Regions from separate parts of the Bradyrhizobium ontarionense genome, predicted to be linked through region 3. Evidence: predicted binding sites of a transcription regulator. Region 3 holds the regulator's gene; each other region holds the start of a gene.

Region 1 (6,059 bases), 3.8 Mb from region 3:
TCGTCGTACTCGGATACATGACGGACCGGCCGGAACAGGCGCGCTGGCTCGCCGCCGACGAACGCGACTGGCTGGTGCGCACCATGAAGGCAGAGCTGGCGAGCAAGGCCGGGACCGCGAGCCACAGCATCTGGCGGGGCTTGGCGGACATCCGTGTGCTGGCGCTGGCGCTGGTCTATTTCGGCACCTCGGCCGGGCTCTACACGCTCGGCGTCTGGGCGCCGCAGATCATCAAGCAGTTCGGCCTGTCGTCATTCGCCGTCGGCTTCCTCAACGCCGTGCCGCCGACCGTCGCCGTGATCGTCATGATCCTGTGGGCGCGGCATTCGGACCGCACCGCCGAGCGCACCTGGCACGTCGTGCTGGCCTGCGCCGTGGCGGCCCTCGGCCTCTGGCTGGCGGGGCTCTCGACCAGCGTCGCCGCGGTCCTGGCTGCACTCACCCTGGTGAATGTCGGCATTTCCTCGTCCAAGCCGCCGCTGTGGAGCATGCCGACGACGTTCCTGTCCGGCTCGGCGGCAGCGGCCGGCATCGCGACCATCAATTCGATCGGCAACCTCGGTGGCTTCGTCGGTCCGGCCATGATCGGCTGGATCAAGGACCAGACCGGCAGCTTCAACGGCGGGCTCTATTTCGTCGCCGGCCTGCTCGTGATCTCGGCGGTGCTGACCCTGTTGCTCTCGCGATCACAAAGTGCAAAGGCCGAACCGGCCACGCAGTCCTGACCCTTCATACGGAGTTCTTTCATGCGCACGTATTCCATCGCCGCTATTCCCGCCGACGGCATCGGTCCCGAGGTCATCTCGGCCGGCGTTCGTGTCTTGGAGGCGCTCGCCAAGCGCACCGGCGACATCAGCTTCACCATCAAGACCTTCGACTGGGGCTCGGACTACTACAAGAAGCACGGCGTGATGATGCCGGCCGACGGCCTCGCCGAGCTGAAGCAATTCGACGCGATCTATTTCGGCGCGGTCGGCGCGCCCGACGTGCCCGACCACATCACGCTGTGGGGCCTGCGGCTGCCGATCTGCCAGGGTTTCGATCAGTACGCCAATGTGCGGCCGACCAAGATCCTGCCCGGCGTGGCCTCGCCGCTGCGCAACGTCGGTGTCGGCGATCTCGACTGGGTGATCGTGCGCGAGAATTCCGAGGGCGAATATGCCGGCATGGGCGGCCGCGCGCACCGCGGCCTGCCGGAGGAAGTCGGCACGGAGGTTGCGGTCTTCACCCGCGTCGGCGTCACCCGCATCATGCGCTACGCGTTCAAGCTCGCGCAGTCGCGTCCGCGCAAGTTCCTCACCGTCGTCACCAAGTCGAATGCGCAGCGTCACGGCATGGTGATGTGGGACGAGATCGCCGCCGAAGTGGCGCGCGAATTTCCCGACGTGACCTGGGACAAGATGCTGGTCGATGCCATGACCGTGCGCATGACCCTGCAGCCGAAGAGCCTCGACACCATCGTCGCCACCAACCTGCATGCCGACATCCTGTCCGATCTCGCCGGCGCGCTGGCCGGCAGCCTCGGCGTCGCGCCGACCGGCAACATCGATCCAGAGCGGCGCTTCCCGTCGATGTTCGAGCCGATCCACGGCTCGGCGTTCGACATCACCGGCAAGGGCATCGCCAATCCGGTGGCGACGTTCTGGACCGGCGCGCAGATGCTCGACCATCTCGGCGAAAAGGACGCAGCCGCGCGTCTGATGGCGGCAGTCGAGAAGGTCTGCGCAGCCGGCGTTCTCACCCCCGATGTGGGCGGCAAGGCGACGACCAAGGAGGTGACCGACGCCGTGATCGACGCGATCCACGGCTCCAACGCCTGAGGCGTACCTTTTTCCTACGCAATCTCGGCGTGCGCGGCGTCGCGCTTGCAATGGACGCCGCGGGGCGTATATCAGCCGCTCCCGCCGCGTCCCGCGCCTGCCAACGACATGCGCGCCATTCAGATGCGACACGCGGGCTGGGGAGAAAGGACACATCATGCGTCGTCACCGCCGAGCCAAGATTGTCGCGACCGTCGGCCCCGCCAGCAATTCGCCTGACATGCTGAAGGCGCTGTTTCTCGCCGGCGTCGACACCTTTCGCCTCAATTTCAGCCATGGCACGCAAGCCGATCACGCCAAGGTCCACGCCGCAATCCGCGCGCTGGAGAAGGAGGTCAAGCGTCCCATCGGCATCCTGATGGATCTGCAGGGGCCGAAAATTCGCGTCGGCACCCTGCGCGACAAGAAGATCGCGGTCGGGCCTGGCGAGACCATCCGTTTCGTCTTGAATGGGACCGAGGGCGACAAGACGTCGATCCCGCTGCCTCACCCCGAGATCTTTGCGGCGGTCGCGCCCGGTCACGATCTTCTGATCGACGACGGCCGCGTCCGCGTTCGCATCACCGGCCTCGGCGCCGACTGGATCGAGGCCAAGGTGATCGTGGGCGGTGCGATTTCGAATCACAAGGGCGTCAACCTGCCGGGCACCATTCTGGAACTGTCGCCGCTCACGACGAAGGACCGCTCGGATCTCGCGTTCGGGCTCGACCTCGGCGTCGACTGGGTCGCGCTCTCCTTTGTGCAGAAGCCGTCCGACGTGATCGAGGCGCGGGGCCTGATCAACGGCCGTGCCGGCATCATGTCCAAGATCGAAAAGCCCGCGGCGCTGGAACGGATCGACGACATCATCCAGCTGTCCGATGCGATCATGGTCGCGCGCGGCGATCTCGGCGTCGAGATTCCCAATGAGGACGTGCCGGGCAAGCAGAAGGAGCTGGTGCGTGCCTGCCGGCTCGCCGTGAAGCCCGTGATCGTCGCCACGCAGATGCTGGATTCGATGGTGGCGACGCCGACGCCGACGCGCGCGGAGGTCTCCGACGTCGCCACCGCGATCTATGACGGCGCCGATGCGGTGATGCTGTCGGCGGAATCGGCCAGCGGCGAGTATCCGCGCGAGGCGGTGGCGATGATGGACAGCATCATCAAGAGCACCGAAGCCCACAAGATGTATCGTTCGATCATCGAGGCCACGCAGCCGGGCGAGGACCAGACGCCGCCGCACGCGGTCGCCTCCGCCGCCGCCGATCTTGCGTCTGCGATCCATGCAAGCGCGATCGTCGCCTATACGTCGAGCGGCACGTCCGCCTCGCGGGTGGCGCGCAAGCGGCCCAGCCTGCCGATCCTGGCGATCACGCCGAACGAGGATGTCTCGCGCCGCATGTGCCTGTTGTGGGGCGCGCACAGCGTTCTGTCCCAGGACATCAAGAACTACGAGGAGATGGTCGAGCGCGCGACCTTCTTCGCGGTCCAGGAGGAGTTCGCGCGAGGCGGCGACCTGATCGTCGTCGTCGCCGGCATCCCGTTCGCGCAGGCCGGCACCACCAACAATCTGCGCGTCGTGACCGTGCCAAGGTAGGGGGCTGAATTTCCCTGCTCGCGCCGCCCGCCTGTCGCCTGATTGTCGCACCCCGCTGTTATCGCGGTGCAGTGACGGAGACACCGCGAGTCGTCGTACGAACGGTGTCAGCAGCGGTCCGGCAGGATGGGTTCTGCCGGCGCGGCCGTTCGTCATCGCAGTGTCATCAGGGACTGTTAGGTGGGCGAGCATGGGACTTGAGACTGCTGGTGAAGAGAGCCCGACCCGGCGCTATCGCACGTTGTTCATCTCCGACGTTCATCTCGGAGCCCGCGGGTCGCAGGCCAATCTCCTCGTCGACTTCCTGCGCCATCATGATGCCGATACGATCTATCTGGTCGGCGACATCATCGACGGCTGGGCGCTCAAATCGAGCTGGAACTGGCCGCAGTCGCACAACGACCTGGTGCAGAAGATGCTGCGCAAGGCGCGCAAGGGCGCCAAGGTCGTCTATGTGCCCGGCAATCACGACGAGTTCCTGCGCGGCTACTACGGCACGCATTTCGGCGGCATCGACGTCGTCGAGAATATCGTGCACACCGGCAGCGACGGCAAACGTTATCTGGTCATTCACGGCGACATCTTCGATCTGGTCGTGCAGAACGCGCGCTGGCTCGCCCATCTCGGCGACAAGGCCTATGACTTCGCGATCCAGATGAACCGCCTGGTCAACTTCTTCCGCCGCATGTTCGGTGTGCCCTATTGGTCGCTGTCGCAATGGGCCAAGCAGAAGGTCAAGAACGCGGTGAACTACATCGGTGCATTCGAGACGGCGTTGGCCGCTGAAGCCCGCAGGCATGGCGCCGATGGCGTGATCTGTGGCCACATCCATTGCGCTGTCATCCGCGACCAGGATGGGATCCGCTACATGAATTGCGGTGACTGGGTCGAGAGCTGCACGGCGCTGGTCGAGCACGAGGATGGCCGTTTCGAGATCCTGACCTGGACCGACCCGCTGCGGCAGCCGGCGCCGGTTCCGCAATTGGCGGCCCGCGCCGCCTGAGCCGACCGGACTCGCTGTGTCCCTTGCCTCTCGGTGACTGGGCGCGGTAAAATCGGGCATGACAGCTCATGCTCCGATCCTGCCCGTCACCGTCGCCGATATCGAGGCGGCGGCCCGCGTTCTCGCGCCCGTTGCGGTGCGCACGCCGCTTTTGCCGGCCCCCGTGCTCAACGAGCGGCTCAAAGCCAACGTATTCGTGAAGCCGGAGGTGCTGCAGCGGACCGGCTCGTTCAAGTTCCGCGGCGCCTACAACAAGCTGGCATCGATCCCTGAGGCGGCCCGCGCCAACGGCGTCGTCGCATTCTCGTCAGGCAATCACGCGCAGGGCGTGGCGCATGCCGCGCAGCTGCTGGGGATGCACGCCACGATCGTGATGCCCTCGGATGCACCAGTGGCCAAGCGCGAGCGCACCAAGGCGTTCGGCGCTGACGTCGTGCTCTACGATCGCGACCGTGAGGACCGCGAGGCGATTGCGCGCGACATCGCCGGAAAGCGTGGTTCGACGGTGGTGCCGCCCTACGACGATCCCTTCGTGATCGCGGGGCAGGGCACGGTCGGTTACGAGATTGTCGAGGATATCTCGGCGCTCGGCCTGTCGCCGGATCTGGTGATCGTGCCGGCATCGGGCGGCGGCCTGCTCGCCGGCGTGTCCACTGCGGTCAAGGCACGTTTCCCGCACACCCAAATGGTCGTGGCAGAGCCGGAGGGGTTCAACGACCATGCCCGCTCGCTCCGTGCCGGTCACCGGGAGGCTCATGACGCGAAGGGGCGCACCATCTGCGATGCACTGATGGCCGCGATCCCCGGCGAGATCACCTTCGCCATCAACAGCCGTTTGTTGTCGGCTGCCGTCGAGGCGTCGGATGAAGAGGTGGGGCGCGCGGTGGGCTTTGCGTTCCGCGAGCTGAAGCTCGTGGTCGAGCCTGGCGGCTCGGTCGGGCTTGCGGCCTTGCTGGCGGGGCGGCTGGACGTCGCAGGCAAGACCGTCGTGATCGTGCTGTCCGGCGGCAATGTCGATGCCGATCTCTACGCCAGGCTGATCGCCTGAGCCCTGCTGGATTGGCCTCAGCGGAAGCCGAGGCCGCCCCGTCCAAATCCTCCTCCGCTCCCCCGCGGTCCCGACTGCGCGAGGTGCGGGGTGCCGGGCCCGCGCATCGGCCCTGGGCCGCGCGCCAGTGATGGACGCGAGGAGGTGATATTCGGCTTGAACGGTCCGGACCTGCCAGGGTGACGCTCGGCATCACGGGTCTCGAAGCGAGGGCTCGAGATACGTTTGAGCGGATCGCGCTGGATCTTGGCGGCCGACGCCGGGTTTGACGGGGACACGGTCTGACCCGCCTTATTGCCCTGACCGAGTGGCGCCGCGTTGAGGACCTTCTGAGGACCGCCCTTGTTGATGGGGTTGCCGCTGGTGACGACTGTCGACGGCAGCGGTTGTCGCGGCGGCAGGTTGTTGGCAGGTAGCTTCGGCAGTAGGCCGGGACGGCCATTCAGCTGATCGCCGAGGTTGAGCGGCCGTGCGACCGGCGTCATTTGCGGTGGCAGCATCAGCCGGCTCGGCTGCAGCATCGGGACAGCCCGAGGCTGAACCTGCAGCCGGAGCGCGACCGGCGCATAGGGGCTGTCGGCATAGGTCTCGCTGAAGCTCTTGTAGGCGGCC
Region 2 (6,059 bases), 3.7 Mb from region 3:
CAACGCCCGCATCGAGGAGTGCCGGGCGATCGTCGAGACCGCGCGCAACATGGCTCTCGGCCTCGTCAAGGAGGTCGAAGCCGGCAAGATGACGAAGGAGGCCGCGATCGACGAGTTCGTCAAGCGCGGCAGCACGATGACCTTCGACAAGGGCATGGGCTACCTTTTCGCCTATACGATGGACGGCAACGTCGTTCTGTCTCAGGATCCGAAGCAGCGCGGCCAGAACGTCATCGATTTCGAGCTCAACGGCCGCAAGCTCGTCGTTGAGCTGCGCGACGGCGTCGCCAAGGACGGTGACGTAACCTTGCGTTACGAATATCTGCGCCCCGGTCAGGAGCAGCCGACCCGCAAGATCTCCTATGCGGTCATGATTCCGGGCTGGAACACGTTCGTGGGCACCGGCGTCTACGTCGACGATCTCGACGCCAAGCTGAAGCCGCTGAAATGGATGATGTGGCTGGCCTGCGCCGGCATCGCCGTCATTGCCGGCGGGATGACCTGGCTGATCAGCCGCAGCATCAGCGTGCCGCTCGATCGTCTCGGCATCCGCATGCGCGAGATCGCCGATGGCCAGCTCGATGGTGAAATTCCCGGGGTCGGCCGCGGCGACGAGATCGGCGGGATGGCCGCGACCGTCCAGATCTTCAAGGACAACGCGCTGCGGATGCGCGAGCTCGAGCAGGCCGAGGCCGCGACCCAGCAGCGCACGGCCGCCGAGCGGCGCGCCGCCATGCAGAACCTGGCCGCCGATTTCGAGCGCAGCGTCAACGGCATCGTCCGCTCGGTGGCGTCGGCCGCCGAGGGCATGCAGCACACTGCCCAGTCGATGACGTCGACCGCGACCGATGCCAGCTCGCGCGCCTCGACCGTCGGCGCCGCGACCCAGAGCGCGAACGACAATGTCGGCACGGTCGCCGCCGCCGCCGAGGAGCTGTCCAGCTCGGTCAATGAGATCTCCCGTCAGGTCGCCCGCTCCAGCGAGATCGCGAGCAAGGCGGTCAACGACGCCGAGCGCACCAACGCCACCGTGCAGGTGCTGTCGACCGGCGCCGAGAAGATCGGCGAGGTCGTGAAGCTGATCCACTCGATCGCGGCGCAGACCAATCTGCTGGCGCTGAACGCCACGATCGAGGCCGCCCGCGCCGGCGAATCCGGCAAGGGCTTTGCGGTCGTCGCCTCCGAGGTCAAGGCGCTTGCCAACCAGACCGCGAAGGCGACGGAGGAGATCTCGGCCCAGGTCGCGGCGATGCAGACGTCGACCCAGGATGCGGTCGCAGCGATCAGCGGCATTACCCAGACCATCGCGCAAATGAGCGAGATCACCAACTCGATCTCGACCTCGATTGCACAGCAGGGCGACGCAACGCGCGAAATCGCCCGCAACATCCAGTCGGTTGCTGCCGGCTCGAACGAGATCAGCACGCATATCGGCGGCGTGACCAGGGCGGCGGAAGCGACCGGCGTGGCTGCGTCCGAGGTGCTGTCGAGTGCGCGCGAGCTCGACAGCCAGTCCGGCCTGCTGCAGCAGGCGGTTGACGGCTTCATGGCCAAGGTGCGGGTCGCTTGATCGAACCCGGGCGCTGTCGTCGCGGGAGGCGATAGCCTCCTCAAAAGAACGGCACCCAGGTCGTCAACCCCTCGATCGCGCAGCCGCTACTTCGCCTTGAGGAAGTCGCCGACTTCCAGCAGCACGAACTCGTTGTCATCAGCCTTGTTGGGATCGCGGCTGGACGAGAACGGCAGGTTGTTGTCATTGCCGACGATGATGTGCGTGTCGTCGACACGATCGACGTTCTCGATCGTGAAGAACGGGAAGGTGAGCACGCCGTCGTTGAGCGGCTTGCGCGCCTTCTTGTCCGGATCCTTGATCTTCATCAGGTCGATATAGGCGATCTTGCGGACCGGCTTGCCGACATTGGCGTCGGACAATTCGATCTTGTAGACGCGCTTGAACTTGGCGACGTCAGGAAAGCAGTTCTCGCCGCGGACGCCTTGCGGACAGGCCTTGTCGCTGGTGCCCTCGCCATTGTCGCGCTCGATGATCAGGCCTTGGCTCGGGTCGATCATGTTGAAGTCGCCGATCGCATTGCCGTTCTGCTCGAACACGTACTGCCAGTAGCGGCCGGTGAACTTCTCGGCGGCGACGTCGAATTCGAGGATGCGCGAGGCTTCCTTGCCGTCGACCTTGTCCCACTCCTTCTTGTCGGCGTCCCACAGCGGGCCTTCGAGCAGGCCGTAGATGAACTTGCCGTCGACGGACGAGGCGAAGCCCTCGAAGCCCTTCGAGCGGCGCAGATTGACGTTGGTGTAGGTCGCGCCGGGCGCCCCCGGTGATTGCACCGCCCAATGGTCGGGCGAGCGGACCGGCTTGCCGTCCGCAATCGTCTCGAACACGCTCAGCACCTTGCCGCTCTTGTCCGCCTTGATGATGTAGGGGCCGAATTCATCGCCGATCCAGAGATTGTCGCCGATGATCTGAAAGCCCTCGGTGTCGAAATCGGCGCCGGTCAGATAGCGCTTGGCGGTGTCCTCATGGACGATACGGAACGGGACTTTCCTGTCGAGATCGTGGAGGAAGATGGTCTCGAGCCGTTCGACCTTGCCGCCGGTCCAGTCGATCTTGTAGTGGTTCAGATACAGCATGGAGTCCGGCGAGTTGTAGCGCGAGCCCATGCCGTTGTCGGTGAGCACCCAGAACGTGCCGTCGGCCATCTTCTTGATGCCGGAGTGGCCCTGCAACGGTTGTCCTTTGAACGGCAACGACACCCCGGTGGGGCGTTCATAGGACTTGCCCATGACGGTCCCGATCGCGTCGATACGCTTGCCGGTCGTATACTTGCCGGAGGTCTTGAGATCGGTCGGCGCGTCGGACGGGGCGTCGACGAACGATTCGGCGGGCATGACCGCGTGGCCCGCGAGCGTCGCGGGGAATTCACCTTCGCCCTGAGCCAGCGCGGCGCCGGCGCTCAGAACGAGGGCGGCAACGGTGGAAAGCAGATATCGATGCATGGGAAGCCTCCAGAGACCTTGATCATGGGCCGTTCTGAAGAGGAGGCCTGACGCGCCGCTGACGGTTCGATGACAGCCTGATGATGCTCCCCGATCTTCATGAGGCGTCTTGCCGCAACGGACCGGCCTTCGGCGCATCAGCGGATCGAGGTTACCGGAGCGGCAACGCGGGACGCCACGATGACGCCGGCGATGACCAGCGTATAACCCGCGAGGTGAAACAGGCGTAGCTCCTCGCCCAGCAGCACGATCGCCAGGACGGAGCCGAACAGCGGCACCAGATGCAGGAACGGCGCCGCGCGATTCGGCCCGATCAGGCTGATGCCGCGATTGAAGAACAGATAGGCCAGCGTCGAGGCGAACACGACGACGTAGCCGAGCGTCGCGACCGACAGCAGGTCCAGCTTGAGTACGAAGCCCGACGAATATTCCCAGACGGCGAACGGCAGCAGCAGCACCGCGCCGGCCGCTGTGCACCACGAGATCAGCGACAACTGGTGTACCGCCGGCCGGCGTGTCATCGCGGCGGAATAGAGCCCGAACACCAGCAGCGCGCCAGCGAACATCAGGTCGCCGCGGTTGAACTGGATGGCGGCGAGCGCGCCGAGATCGCCGCGCAGCAGGATCACCAGCACGCCGATCAGGGACATCGCGATTCCTGCGAACTGGGCCTTGGTCAGCCGCATGCCGAACAACAGCAGAGACCACAGCGCCACGAACAGCGGCGTCGAGGACTGGATCAGCAGCCCATTCAGCGCCTGGGTGTATTGCATCGCCCAATAGGACAGCGCGTTATTGATCGCGAAGCCGGTCAGCGCAAGCAGCAGCATGAGTGGCCAATGCGCGAACAGCGTTCGCCAGTCCCGCATCAGGTGGCCCTTCGCGAACGGCCACAGCATCAGGAAGGTTCCGATCCAGCGGATGCAGGACAGCGTCAGCGGCGGCACGTGACCGGCGACGTAGCGCGCCAGCACGATATTGCCGGCCCAGAACAGCGAGGCCAGCGTGAGCAGCAGATAGGGCTGATTGTTGAGCCAGGACAGCGGCTGACGATGTGGGGCAGGCAAGGCGGCCAAGGGTGCTCAAAGAGACCCGTCAATCTGGGCCGAATCCGACCGCCTCGCAAGCGCGCGGAGCGGATTGGTGCCATGCACGAAGCCGCAACTTGCCAGCGGGCGCGCGGGATGACTTCAGGTCGCCTGCCTGCGCGAGGCGATGAACACGCCGGCCAGCACCAGCGCAAAGCCGAACACGTGAAAGATCTGAGGCTGCTCGCCGAGGAAGACGAAGGCCATGATCGAGCCGAACACCGGAACGACGTGGAAAAACGGGGCCGCGCGATTGGCGCCGATCAAGAGCACGCCGCGATTGAAGCAGAGATAGGCGATGGTCGAAGGAAAGATCGCGACGTAGAGCAGTGACATCAGGTTCCTGGCGTGGAACGCCATCACCGGACGTGCCTGGAGCTCCCAGATCAGGAGCGGAATGAGGCTGGTCGCGCCGCAGCCGAAGGTGAAGGCGACCATTGACAGGCCGTGGATCTGCGGGCGCCTGAAGGACAGTACCGAGTAGAAGCCGAAGATCGCCATCGCGAGCAGGAAGATCAGGTCGCCTTTGTTGAAGGTGATGCTGGCGAGCGCGGTCGGGTCGCCGCGCGTCAGGATCAGCAGCACGCCGGCGAGCGACAGCACGATGCCGATGGCCTGCGCCAAGGTCAGGTGCACACGAAGCAGCAGCATCGACCACACCGCCACGATCAGCGGGCCCGCGGACTGCAGCAGCAGCGTATTGAGCGCCTGCGTGTATTCCAGCGACCAGTATTGCAGCGTGTTGAAGGCGCCGATGCCGGTCACGGAGAGCACGATCATGATGCCGAGCCGCGACCGGATCGCCGGCCAGTCCTGGCGGAGCTGTTTCCAGGCCAGCGGCAGGATGATCAGGAAGGCGAGCGACCAGCGCAGGAACGACAACGTCACCGGCGGAATGTGGCCGGCGGCGAACCGTCCGACGATGGCATTTCCGGCCCAGCACAGCGCCGTGATGCTCAACAGCACATAGGGCTGATTGGCAATCCATGCGCGCGCGGGCGCTGTGGACGCGGGGGAATCGGCGGCAGACATGCGGCGGTGTTGGACCCGGTTCGATGCGCCGCGGCATTGGGCCCGGTGGTTCCAGGCCGCTGTTCCTCCCCGGCGCACCCGACAGACACCAATTGCAGCTGCCCATCAAGAGGGCAGATGCATCGCGACTATGCAGACGACGACGGTCATGGTGAGCCCAGATGAGGTCGGGGCCCCCGCTGCAGGCTCCGGGGCCTCGGCCGCACCGCAAGGGATTTGAGGGCCTCCGCACAGACCAGATACGCAACGACCAGGCCGGCGATCGTTGCCAGCACGGCGAATGGCGGCGTGACGAAACCGAACCACGCGCCGGCCGGCGTGAATGGCACCACCACGGCGACCACGAGCGCGGTCAGGGACGAAGCCGTCAGCATGGGATCGGCCCGATTGCTCCATGGCCGCAGGTTGGTTCGAATGATGAAGATGACGAGGATCTGGGTCGCCATGGATTCGAGAAACCAGGCGGTACGGAACTCCTCGGGAGTCGCGTGGAACAGATACAAGAGGGCGCCGAAGGTCAGGAAATCGAACAGCGACGACAGCGGTCCCATGATCGCGGCGAAGCGCAGCAGCTGCTTCATGTCCCAGCGCTGGGGGCGCGCGGTGGCCTGCGGACTCACGCGGTCGAACGGAATGCCGAGCTCCGAGAGATCGTAGAGCAGGTTGTTGAGCAGGATCTGCGTCGGCAGCATCGGCAGGAACGGCAGTGCCATCGAGGCGATGGCCATCGACAGCATGTTGCCGAAATTCGAGCTCGCGCCCATCCGCACGTATTTCAGAATGTTGGCGAAGGTGCGCCGGCCTTCTTCGACGCCGTTGGCGACGACTTCGAGATCGGCCGCGAGCAGGATGATGTCGGCGGCTGATTGCGCGACGCCGGTGGCGCCTTCGACCGACAGACCGATGTCGGCGGCCTTCAGCGCCGGC
Region 3 (6,059 bases):
TCAGCAGCAGGAAGACCGATGATACGGCTGTGCCGATCACCCCGCCGATCACCCTGACGGCGCTTTCGTCATTCATCAGCCCGGCGCCGGCGACGAGGCTCAACACGACCGTCGCAATGACGACGACGCTGGAATGACCGAGCGCGAAGTAAAGACCGGCAGCGCGCGGCGCGTCGCCGTCCTGCACGAGCTTTCTCACCACATTGTCGATCGCCGCAATGTGGTCGGCATCGACCGCATGGCGCAATCCGAGCAGCCAGGCCAGCATGGCGGTGCCGACAATGGCCGGACGGTCCGCATAGAGGGCGACCGCCCAGGCCCAGGCAAGGCCGTTGGCCGCCACCAGCCCCACAGCCAGGACCGCATTCCCCTGCGCCTGCCCCCGCCGCCGGAACAGCGCGGGCCGCGGGCCGTGGGGATGATCAATTGGAACAATCGTCATACGCTGGAGAGAGCAAGAGACGCGCCAGTTCGCCGTGGGCCCAGCCTCCAGGCCGAAAGCCGCGCGGAATCAAGGGGAGCAGGGCCTTCGATCGCGGATCGGCGTCCTCGATTGGCAAGCCGCTATCCGGTCACGCGCAGACAATGACCAGCCGCACGCCTTGATCACGCATCGTCAACGTGCAGATGCCCTCCTCTCCGCCACGATCTCACTCCGAACCGCCGCCTCGAACTGGCTCGCGGGTGCGGCGAACATCAATCGCGTCTCCTCGTGGAAGGCCGAGAAGATACCGACCACGGCCGGCTCGCCGCCGACCTCGGCCAGGATCGGCGAGCCCGAATAGCCGAAATTCGCCAGGCAATGGACGGTCAGCAGCCGGGCGTCCCTGGTCATGTCGGCGCGGCAGTTGCGCTGTCCGGTCGGCGAATAGCGCCGCTCCTGGCCGTAGCCGATCTCCGAGATCGTGCCTGCCTTGGTCGCTGCCGCGAGATCGTCGCGCGTGAGCGCCTTCACCGCCACCGGCCTCGACGGCAGATCGTCCTTCAGCACGATGAGCGCCCAGTCTGACGGCGAGCGATCGAGCGACCATTTGTCGTGCTGGGTCGGGACGAAGTCCGGGGCCACGATCAGGCGGTCTGCGACCGAGGACGCGGCTGGCGTGCCCCTGTTCATGCCGGCCAGGAAGCGGACGTTGCCGGGGCTGACCTGCGCGACCCCGTTGAACACGCAGTGTGCGGCGGTGAGCACGACGCGCGGAGCCACCAACGTGCCGGTGCACCAGCCGCCGGTGCTGTATTGCGCGACGGTGACCACGCCGATCGACGACGCCGGCCAGGATGTGGGATCGACGACCTCGCCGATGTGCCGATCGAGCCCGAGCAACTCTCCCGGCCTGGGGCTGGCGATGCCGGCGTCGGCCGATTCGAATTTCGGCTTCCAGTTGGCGATGATGGTCTCAGCCTGCCGCCGCTGCGCTTCGCTCAGCTTGACCCGCTGCACGTCGCGGCCGGCCGACCTCACCCCGTTGCGGCCGGCCATCACCAGCCAGGCGTAGCCCTGAACCGGATCCTGCTGCACCGATCGGCCGTCGAGCATCATCAGCCCGAGCATGTACTGCGACTGGGCGAAGCCCTGCGCAGCCGCGCGGGTGAACCAGCGTGCGGCCTCGCCGTAATCACAGGCAACGCCCTCACCATTGACGTAGGCGATGCCGAGATAATGCTGGGCGACGGCAAGCCCCTGATCCGCGGCCTTGCGATACCAGGCCAGCGCCTCGGCGGGGTTGCGCGGCTGGCCCCAGCCGAACGCGGACATGAAGCCGAGATCGAACTGCGCCCGCGCATCGCCCTTCCGCGCCAGCGGCGTGAGCCGACGCAGCGCCGCCGCATGCTCGCCGCTGCCGGCGGCGGCAACCGCTTCGTCGAGCTCGGCGGCCGAGGCGCCCACCACGGCGCCGAGCACCATGGCGAGACATATGATGATCGTCTTGATCAAGGGCGTCCGCTGGGACCGAAGACACTTCTGATGAGGCGCCCACCCAAAATGATCAAGACGGCATCGGCGTGGCGGAAAGCAGTCCGCCGCCTCCTTAATCAGGCCTGCTCGATCTTGGCAAAGCGATCGTCCAGGGCGTAGCCGGCCCCGCGCACGGTGCGGATCGGATCCTGCTCACGCCCGGGATTGAGCAGCTTGCGCAAGCGCCCGATGTGAACGTCCACGGTCCGCTCGTCGATGTAGATGTCGCGGCCCCAGACGCTGTCGAGCAGCTGCTCGCGGCTGAACACGCGGCCCGGATGCTCCAGGAAGAATTCGAGCAGCCGGTACTCGGTCGGGCCGAGATCGATCGGCCTGCCGGAGCGCGCCACGCGGCGCTTCTCGCGGTCGAGCTCGATGTCGCCATAGGTGAGCACGGTGGCGAGCCGCTCGGGGCTGGCGCGCCGCAGCAGACCCTTCACGCGGGCCAGCAGCTCGGGCACCGAGAACGGCTTGACGATGTAGTCGTCGGCGCCGGTCGCGAGCCCGCGCACGCGCTCACTCTCCTCGCCGCGCGCGGTCAGCATGATGATCGGCAGCTGCCTCGTCTCCGGCCGCGCCCGCAGCCGCCGGCACAGCTCGATGCCGGAGAGGCCCGGCAGCATCCAGTCGAGCACGACGAGATCCGGAATACGCTCCTTCAGCCGCGTGTCGGCCTCGTCGCCGCGCGCCACGGTCTCGACCTCGTAGCCCTCGGTCTCGAAATTGTAGCGCAGCAGCGTGGTCAGCGCTTCCTCATCTTCCACCACCAGAATGCGCGCAGCCATGTCTCAAGCGTCTCTCTCAGTTGCCGGGAATCGTGGTCGCAAAGCTCGTCATGTCGCCCTTGGGGCGCTTGTCCGTGATCTGCTGGCCCTCGATCATGTAGAACACCGTCTCCGCGATGTTGGTCGCGTGATCGCCGATCCGCTCGATGTTCTTGGCGCAGAACATCAGATGGATGCAGAACGAGATGTTGCGCGGATCCTCCATCATGTAGGTCAGGAGCTCGCGGAACAAGGACGTGCAGATGGCGTCGACTTCCTCGTCGCCCTTCCACACCGTCATCGCCGCCGGCAGATCATGCGCGGCATAGGCATCGAGCACGGTCTTGACCTGCGACTGCACGAGATCGGTCATGTGCTCGAGCCCGCGGATCAGCTTGAGCGGGTGGAAATCGCTCTCCAGCGCCGCGACACGCTTGCCGATGTTCTTGGCGAGGTCGCCGATGCGCTCCAGATCGGTCGCCACGCGCATCGCGCCGACGATCTCGCGCAGGTCGACCGCCATCGGCTGGCGCCGGGCGATCGTGAGCACGGCACGTTCCTCGATGACGCGCTGCAGCTTGTCGACCTCGGCATCGGTGGCGACCACCTTCTGCCCGAGCGCCACGTCGCGCCGCACCAGCGCATCGACGGAATCGACGATCAGCCGCTCGGCGAGGCCGCCCATTTCCGATACCAGCCGCGTCAGGTCCTGCAGATCGCTGTCGAACGCCTTGGCGGTATGTTCACTGGCCATGATGATCTCCTAGAGGCAATGATGCTGTCCGGCGTCAGCCGAACCGGCCGGTGATGTAGTCCTGGGTCCGCCGATCGCTCGGCGAGGTGAAGATCTTGCTGGTCTCATCGAACTCGATCAGCTCGCCGAGATACATGAAGGCGGTCTTGTCGGAGACGCGCGCCGCCTGCTGCATGTTGTGGGTGACGATCGCGATCGTGTAGTTATCGGACAGCTCCTGGATCAGCTCCTCGACCTTGGCAGTCGAGATCGGGTCGAGCGCCGAGCACGGCTCGTCGAACAGGATCACCTCCGGCCTGACGGCCACGGTGCGCGCGATGCATAGCCGCTGCTGCTGGCCGCCCGACAGCGACAGGCCGGACGCGTTCAGCTTGTCCTTGACCTCGTTCCACAGCGCGCCACCGCGCAGCGCCTTCTCGACGCGGTCGTCCATCTCCGACTTCGAGATCTTCTCGTAGAGGCGGATGCCGAAGGCAATGTTTTCGTAGATCGTCATCGGGAACGGCGTCGGCTTCTGGAACACCATGCCGACCCGGGCGCGCAGCAGGTTCAGATCGAGCTTGGGATCGAGGATGTTGGTGTTGTCGAGCATCAGCTGGCCGGTCGCGCGCTGGCCCGGATAGAGATCGTACATCCGGTTGAAGATGCGCAGCAGCGTGGACTTGCCGCAGCCGGACGGGCCGATGAAGGCGGTCACGCGGTTGGTGCCGAGCGACAGGTTGATGTTCTTCAGCGCCTGGTGCTCGCCATAATAGAAATTGAGATTGCGCGCGATCACCTTGGCCGGGGCGTCCGGCAGCGACTTGGAGGGAATGGCGGCCGTCGGGCTGCTCACGGATACGGACATATCGGTCATTTCGAGCTCCTCTCGGCGCCGAGAATGCGCGCGCCGATGTTCAGGGCCAGCACGGTCAAGGTGATCAGAAGGGCGCCGCTCCAGGCCAGCTGCTTCCAATAGGCATAGGGGCTCTGGACGAAATTGTTGATGGTCACCGGCAGGTTGGCCATGGTCTTGCTGAGGTTCAGGCTCCAGAACTGGTTCGACAGCGCGGTGAACAGCAAGGGCGCGGTCTCGCCGGCGACACGGGCGGTCGCAAGCAGGACGCCGGTGATGAGGCCGGAGCGCGCGGCCCGGTAGGCGATCCGCTTGATCACCAGCGAGCGCGGCAGACCAAGGGCGGAGGCCGCCTCACGCAACGGGTTGGGCACCAGCAGCAGCATGTCCTCGGTGGTGCGCAGCACGACCGGGATCACGATCACGGCGAGCGCGAGCGAGCCTGCGAGCGCCGAGAAGCCGCCCATCGGCACCACCACGGCACCGTAGACGAACAGGCCGATGATGATCGACGGCGCCGACAGCAGGATGTCGTTGATGAAGCGGATCACCGAGGTCAGCCGGTCGTTGCGGCCATACTCGGCGAGGTACGTTCCCGCGAACAGGCCGAGCGGCGCGCCGATGCCGACCCCGATCACGGTCATGATGATGGATCCGACGATCGCGTTGCGCAGGCCGCCTTCCGCGGAGCCGGGCGGCGGCGTGTCGGCGCTGAAGACCTGCAGGCTGAGACCGGCCAGGCCGTTGACGAACAGCGTGAACAGGATCAGGGCAAGCCAGGTCACGCCGAACAAGGCGGCGGCCATGCACAGGCCGCGGATCACGATGTCCCAGCGGCGCCGGCGCGCGTAGATCGGATTGACGGGATTGGCCTGCAAGTCGACCGCGGACATGTGCTATTTCCCCGCCTTGGTTTCGAGCCGCATCAGCATCAGACGCGCCGCCGCGAGCACGAAGAATGTCAGCACGAACAGCAGCAGGCCGAGCAGGATCAGGCTCGACTGGTGCAGTCCGTCGCTCTCCTGGAATTCCGAGGCGATCGCGGCCGAGATGGTCGTGCCCGGCGCAAAGATCGAGGACGAGATCCGGAACGAGTTGCCGATGATGAAGGTGACGGCCATGGTTTCGCCGAGCGCGCGGCCCAGCGCCAGCATGATGCCGCCGATGACGCCGACCCGCGTGTAGGGGATCACGACGCTGCGCACCACCTCCCAGGTGGTGCAGCCGACGCCATAGGCGGCCTCCTTGAGCACCGGCGGCACCGTCTTGAACACGTCGACCGAGATCGCGGTGATGAAGGGCAGCACCATGATGGCCAGGATCAGCGCGGCGTTGAACAGGCTGAGATAGGACGGCGGACCGGCGAAGATGTCCTGCAGCACCGGGATGCCGGCGCACAGATTGATCATGAACGGCTGGAACGTGTAGGCCAGGAACGGGCCCAGCACGAAGAAGCCCCACATGCCGTAAATGATCGAGGGAATGCCGGCGAGCAGTTCGATCGCGATGCCGATCGGACGGCGCAGCCATTGCGGGCACAGTTCAGTGAGGAAGATCGCGATGCCGAGACCGACCGGAATGGCGATCAGCATTGCGACGAAGGAGGTGACCAGCGTGCCGTAGATCGGTCCCAGCGCGCCGAGCACCGGCGGATCGGCCGAGGGCGCCCAGCGCCGCGTCCACAGAAACTCGAAGCCGAATTGCTTCATGGCCGGCCAGGCGCCGACGATCAGCGACAGGATGATGCCG
Region 4 (6,059 bases), 2.9 Mb from region 3:
CGCGCGCCCTCCATATAGGCGTTTTGCACCGCAACTCCAACCGGCGAGTTGAGCTTCGCCGGGACCCGGATCAGTGCCGCAGCACCGACACCAGCCAGAATGTCAGCGCCGAGACGATGGCAGAGGCCGGAATCGTGAAGACCCAGGCATAGACGATCGATCCGGCCACGTTCCACCGCACCGCCGAGGCACGCCGGGCCGCGCCGACGCCGACGATCGCCCCGGTGATGGTGTGGGTGGTCGAGACCGGCACGCCGAGGAAGGTCGCCAGGAACAGGGTAATGGCGCCGCCGGTCTCGGCGCAGAAGCCCTGCATCGGGGTCAGCTTGGTGATGCGCAGGCCCATGGTCCGCACGATGCGCCAGCCGCCCATCAGCGTGCCCAGCGCCATCGCCGCCTGGCACGACAGCACGACCCAGAACGGCACCGTGAAATCGCCGCCGAGGTGCCCCTGCGAGTACAGCAGCACCGCGATGATGCCCATGGTCTTCTGCGCGTCGTTGCCCCCGTGGCCGAGCGAATAGAGCGAGGCGGAGGCGAACTGCAGGATACGGAAGGCGCGGTCGACCGCGAACGGCGTCGAGCGCACCGAGGCCCAGGACACGATCGCGACCAGGATCATCGCCAGCACCAGTCCGACGAAGGGCGACAGCACGATGGCCAGGATCGTCTTCGACAGGCCGCTCCAGACGGCGGCCGAGATGCCGGCCTTGGCGATCCCCGCCCCGACCAGCCCGCCGATCAGCGCGTGCGAGCTCGATGACGGAATGCCGGCCGCCCAGGTCACCAGGTTCCAGACGATGGCGCCGATCAGCGCGGCGAAGATCACCTGCGCATCGACGATGGCGGGATCGATGATGCCGGTACCGATGGTCTGGGCGACGTGCAGCCCGAACACCGTGAACGCCACGAAATTGAAGAAGGCGGCCCAGAATACCGCATATTGCGGCCGCAGCACCCGGGTCGAGACGATGGTCGCGATCGAGTTGGCGGCGTCGTGCAGGCCGTTCAGGAAGTCGAAAGCGAGCGCGACGGCGATCAGGCCGAACAGGATCGGGAGACCGAGCGGAGCATCCACGGCGCGGCCCCTAGACCTGTTCGATCATGATCGAATTGATCTCGTTGGCGACGTCGTCGAAGCGGTCGGCGACCTTCTCCAGATGGTCGTAGATCTCGGCGCCGACGATGAAGTCCATCGTGTTGGCGTGGCGGTGCTTGAGGAACAGCTCCTTGAGGCCGATGTCGTGGAGGTCGTCGACGCGGCCCTCGAGCTTGGTCATCTCCTCGGTGATCGCGGTGATCATCGGCACGTTCTGTCCGATCGCCTGCAGCAGCGGCAGCGCCTTGCCGATCAGGTTGGCGCACTCGACCAGCAAGGTGCCCATCTCGCGCATGGTCGGCTCGAACTCCTTGACCTCGAACAGCACCACGGCCTTGGACGTCTGCTGCATCTGGTCGATGGCGTCGTCCATCGAGGTGATCAGGTTCTTGATGTCGCCGCGATCGAACGGCGTGATGAAGGTGCGGCGGACGGCGGTCAGCACCTCGCGGGTGATGTTGTCGGCCTCGTTCTCGAACTGGTTGACGCGCTGGCAATGGCGGAGAATGTCATCGCCGCCCTGCAGCATGTCCTGCAGCGCATGCGCGCCCTCGATCACCACCTTGTTGTGGCGGGCGAACAAATCAAAAAACCGCTCCTCCCGCGGGAGGACGGCGCGAAACCAGTTCAGCATGGGACGAGGTCCATCGATTCCGAAAACGGGCCAGGGCCGGCCCGTCACAGAACTGTCATATCGCGGATCAGGCCCAGGCAGAAGCGATGGCCGGATCATCCACCGGTTTCTGAGGACCGGCCGATGCTGTTGCAAATCAATAGCTTACAGGGAGCGCTTGAAGAAATGGGCGATTTCGCCGACCACGCCGCGGCGGAACGTCAGCACGCAGGCGACGAAAATGGTGCCCTGGATCACCGTCACCCACTGGCCAAAGCCGGCCAGATATTGCTGCATGCCGACGATCACGAACGCACCGACCACGGGTCCGAACACCGTGCCGAGACCACCGACCAGGGTCATCAGCACGATCAGCCCCGACATCGGGACTTCGACGTCGGTCAGCGAGGCATTCTGGGCAACGAACACCTTCAACGCGCCGGCAAAGCCGGCGAGCGTCCCCGACAGGATGAAGGCGAGCAGCTTGTACTGGTCGGTCTTGTAGCCGAGCGAAATCGCGCGCTGCTCGTTCTCACGGATCGATTTCAGCACCTCTCCGAACGGCGAGTTGATGGTGCGGAAGATCAGCAGGAAGCCGGCGAGGAAGCCCACCAGCACGACGTAATAGAGCACGGTCGGCTTGGACAGGTCGAGGATGCCGAACATCCGCCCCTGCGGAATACCCTGAATGCCGTCCTCGCCATGGGTGAACGGCGCCTGCAGGTAGATGAAATACAGAAGCTGCGACAGCGCCAGGGTGATCATCGCGAAATAGATGCCCTGGCGGCGGATCGAGATATAGCCGGTGATGACCGAAAGAACGAACGATCCGGCGATGCCGACGAGGATGCCGAGCTCGGGCGGCAGTCCCCACACTTTCAGGGCATGCGCGCTGCAGTAGCCTGCTGTCCCCAGGAACATCGCATGGCCGAACGACAACAGGCCGCCATAGCCGATCAGCAGGTTGAAGGCGCAGGCGAGCAGCGCGAAGCACAGCGCCTGCATGACGAAGAACGGGTAGAGCCCGGTCCAGGGCACGATGGCGAGCAGCGCCGCCATGATGACGAACACGATCATCTCGTCGCGCATCGCGCGCGGGGTGATCGGCAGGGTCGCGTCGGTGATCGATGTCATGTCAGGCCGCCCGTCCGGTCAGACCCGTCGGCTTCACCAGGAGCACCAGGACCATCAGAACGAAGACCACGGTGTTGGAAGCCTCAGGATAGAAATATTTGGTCAGTCCCTCGACCACGCCGAGCGCGAAGCCGGTGATGATGGAGCCCATGATGGACCCCATGCCGCCGATCACGACCACGGCGAACACCACGATGATGATGTTCTCGCCCATCAGCGGCCGGACCTGGTTGATCGGCGCAGACAGCACGCCCGCAAGCGCGGCGAGCCCGACGCCGAGACCGTAGGTCAGCGTGATCATGCGCGGCACGTTGATGCCGAACGCCCGCACCAGGGTCGGATTTTCAGTCGCGGCGCGCAAATAGGCGCCGAGCCGGGTCCGCTCGATCAGGAACCAGGTCGCAATGCAGACGACCAGGGAGAATATGACGACCCAGCCGCGATAGACGGGCAGAAACATGAAGCCGAGATTCATGCCGCCGCGGAGCTGATCGGGGATCGCATAAGGCAGGCCGGACGAGCCGAAGAAGTTCTGGAACACGCCCTGGATGATCAGCGCCAGTCCGAACGTCAGAAGCAGGCCGTAGAGATGATCGAGCCCGGCAATCCATTGCAGCATGGTACGTTCGAGGACCATGCCGAAGATGCCGACGATGATCGGGGCCAGCAGCAGCGCCCACCAATAGCCGATCCCGCCGATGCTCAGCAGGAAATAGGCGCAAAACGCGCCCATCATGTAGAGCGCGCCATGCGCGAAGTTGATGATGTTGAGCATGCCGAAGATGACGGCAAGCCCGAGACTGAGCAGCGCGTAGAACGAGCCGTTGATCAGTCCGACCAGGAGCTGTGCGTAGAGGGCCTGCATCGTCTTGTTCTGTTTTCTCTCGGCGTTTCCCTAGAAAGACAGCAGCCCCGGCGACATCAGCCGCCGGAGCCGCAGCGGCTCACTTCTTCAACAGGGCGCACGCGCTCTTGTCGAGCGGCGTGAAGGCCTGGTCGCCCGGCACCGAGCCGACCAGCTTGTAGAGATCCCACGGTCCCTTGGACTCCGAGGGCTTCTTGACCTCGAACAGATAGGCGGTGTGGATGGTGCGGCCGTTGGGCTGGATCTCACCCTTGCCGAACAGCGCATCCTCGGTCGGGATCGACTTCATCTTGTCGACGACCTTGACGCCGTCATGCGGGTTCTCGCCGAGCGCGTCCAGCGCCTTGAAGTAATGCGACAGGCCCGCATAGACGCCGGCCTGAACCATGGTCGGCGGCGCGGCGTTCTTCATCCGTTTGGCGAAGCGCTCGGAGAAGGCGCGGGTCTGGTCGTTCATGTCCCAGTAGAAGGTCTCGGTGAAGTTGAGGCCTTGCGCGATGTCGAGCCCGATCGACTTGACGTCGGTCAGGAACAGCAACAGGGCGGCGAGCTTCTGGCCGCCCTTGTTGATGCCGAACTCGGCGGCCTGCTTGATCGTGTTGGTGGTGTCGCCGCCGGCATTGGCAAGGCCGATGACCTTGGCGCCGGACGACTGCGCCTGCAGCAGGAAGGAGGAGAAGTCGGAGGTGTTGAGCGGATGCTTGACGCCGCCGATCACCTTGCCGCCATTGGCGGTCACGACGGCCGTGGTGTCGCGCTCAAGCGCGGCGCCGAAGGCGTAGTCGGCCGTCAGGAAGAACCAGGTCGAGCCGCCGGCCTTGACCAGCGCCTGGCCGGTGGTATGCGCCAGCATGTAGGTGTCGTAGGTCCAGTGCACCGTGTTCGGCGAGCACTGCGCGTTGCTGAGGTCGGAGGTCGCGGCACCGGAATTGATGTAGACGCCGTTCTTCTCCTTGACGACGTTGTTGACGGCGAGCGCAACGCCGGAATTCGGCACGTCGACGATGACATCGACCTTCTCGACGTCGAACCACTGCCGCGCGATCGAGGTGCCGATGTCGGGCTTGTTCTGGTGATCGCCTGAGATCACGTCGATCTTCCAACCTTTCGCGGTGAGGCCGGAATCCTCGATCGCCATCTGCGCCGCGAGCGTCGAGCCCGGACCGCCGAGGTCGGCGTAGAGTCCGGACTGGTCGGACAGCGCGCCGATCTTGACCGTCTTGTCGCCGGCGAAAGCGATGCTGCCGGCCGCGAAGGTGAGCGCCGTGCCCAGCAGCAGTGACGCGATGAATCTGCTTTTCATGTCCTACTTTCCAAACCATTCGAAAAAACGTTGGTGGCGCCGATCAGACGCCGAGATACGTATGCAGCTTGTCCATGTTAGCCGCGAGGTCGGCATTGGCAAAGCCGTCGATGACCTTGCCGTGCTCGACCACGTAGTAGCGGTCCGCGACAGTCGACGCGAAGCGGAAGTTCTGCTCGACCAGGAGGATGGTGAAGCCCTCCTTCTTCAGCCGCGCGATGGTGTGGCCGATCTGCTGGATGATAACGGGCGCGAGGCCCTCGGTCGGCTCGTCCAGCATCAGGAAGCTTGCGCCGGTGCGCAGGATGCGCGCGATCGCCAGCATCTGCTGCTCGCCGCCCGACAGCTTGGTGCCCTGACTCTTGAGCCGCTCCTTCAGGTTCGGAAACAGCTCGAAGATCTGTTCGAGCGTGAGCCCGCCCGGCCGCACCACGGGAGGCAGCAACAGGTTCTCGCGCACATCGAGGCTCGCGAAGATGCCCCGTTCCTCCGGGCACAGCGCGACGCCGAGCCGCGCGATCTTGTCGGAGGTCATGCGGATGAGCTGCTGCCCGTTGAACTGGACCGAGCCGGTGCGCTTGCCGATGATCCCCATGATCGACTTCAAGGTCGTAGTCTTGCCGGCGCCGTTGCGCCCGAGCAGGGTGACGACCTCGCCGGCATTCACGTTGAAGTTCATGCCGTGGAGAATGTGGGATTCGCCGTACCAGCTCTCGAGATTCTTCACGTCGAGAATGGCGCTGGCCGCAGCGGCCGCCTCGGGCTTGTTGGTCGTCATCACCTCAGGCATGTCCGGCCCCCAGATAGGCTTCCTTGACGCGTTCGTCCTTGGCAAGCTCCGAATAAGGCCCCTCCGTCAGCACCTGGCCGCGCGTCAGCACGGTGATGGTATCGGAGAGGTTGGCGACGACGCTGAGATTATGCTCGACCATCAGGATGGTGTACTTGGCGGAAATGCGCTTGATCAGCGCCGCGATCTTGTCGATGTCCTCGTGGCCCATGCCGGCCATCGGCTCGTCCAGCAACATCATCTCCGGATCGAGCG

What was found. The regulator PhoB, encoded in region 3, activates phosphate uptake and scavenging genes when phosphate is short. The targets are predictions, from matches to a motif close to TGTCATNNANCTGTCAT.
Region 1: a site for PhoB is predicted at 3,547-3,563, ahead of LQG66_RS35770 (UDP-2,3-diacylglucosamine diphosphatase). Genes of this name have one in related genera too.
Region 2: a site for PhoB is predicted at 3,071-3,087, ahead of LQG66_RS31320 (esterase-like activity of phytase family protein). Genes of this name have one in related genera too.
Region 4: a site for PhoB is predicted at 1,776-1,792, ahead of LQG66_RS02510 (DUF47 domain-containing protein). Genes of this name have one in related genera too.

Annotation. Positions count from the first base shown of each region.
Region 1 covers NZ_CP088156.1:8,136,928-8,142,986, forward strand. The annotation lists gene LQG66_RS35755 (MFS transporter) at 1-725, shown strand, start outside; gene LQG66_RS35760 (tartrate dehydrogenase) at 747-1,820, shown strand; gene pyk (pyruvate kinase) at 1,978-3,396, shown strand; gene LQG66_RS35770 (UDP-2,3-diacylglucosamine diphosphatase) at 3,587-4,399, shown strand; gene LQG66_RS35775 (threonine ammonia-lyase) at 4,458-5,447, shown strand; gene LQG66_RS35780 (caspase family protein) at 5,465-6,059, opposite strand, start outside.
Region 2 covers NZ_CP088156.1:7,148,010-7,154,068, forward strand. The annotation lists gene LQG66_RS31315 (methyl-accepting chemotaxis protein) at 1-1,570, shown strand, start outside; gene LQG66_RS31320 (esterase-like activity of phytase family protein) at 1,657-3,012, opposite strand; gene LQG66_RS31325 (DMT family transporter) at 3,150-4,079, opposite strand; gene LQG66_RS31330 (DMT family transporter) at 4,203-5,132, opposite strand; gene mgtA (magnesium-translocating P-type ATPase) at 5,279-6,059, opposite strand, start outside.
Region 3 covers NZ_CP088156.1:3,466,123-3,472,181, forward strand. The annotation lists gene LQG66_RS15665 (HoxN/HupN/NixA family nickel/cobalt transporter) at 1-442, opposite strand, end outside; gene LQG66_RS15670 (trypsin-like serine protease) at 617-1,936, opposite strand; gene phoB (phosphate regulon transcriptional regulator PhoB) at 2,035-2,742, opposite strand; gene phoU (phosphate signaling complex protein PhoU) at 2,759-3,475, opposite strand; gene pstB (phosphate ABC transporter ATP-binding protein PstB) at 3,510-4,331, opposite strand; gene pstA (phosphate ABC transporter permease PstA) at 4,328-5,203, opposite strand; gene pstC (phosphate ABC transporter permease subunit PstC) at 5,207-6,059, opposite strand, start outside.
Region 4 covers NZ_CP088156.1:599,048-605,106, reverse strand. The annotation lists gene LQG66_RS02515 (inorganic phosphate transporter) at 71-1,078, opposite strand; gene LQG66_RS02510 (DUF47 domain-containing protein) at 1,089-1,733, opposite strand; gene LQG66_RS02505 (branched-chain amino acid ABC transporter permease) at 1,878-2,846, opposite strand; gene LQG66_RS02500 (branched-chain amino acid ABC transporter permease) at 2,848-3,711, opposite strand; gene LQG66_RS02495 (ABC transporter substrate-binding protein) at 3,791-5,014, opposite strand; gene LQG66_RS02490 (ABC transporter ATP-binding protein) at 5,058-5,804, opposite strand; gene LQG66_RS02485 (ABC transporter ATP-binding protein) at 5,797-6,059, opposite strand, start outside.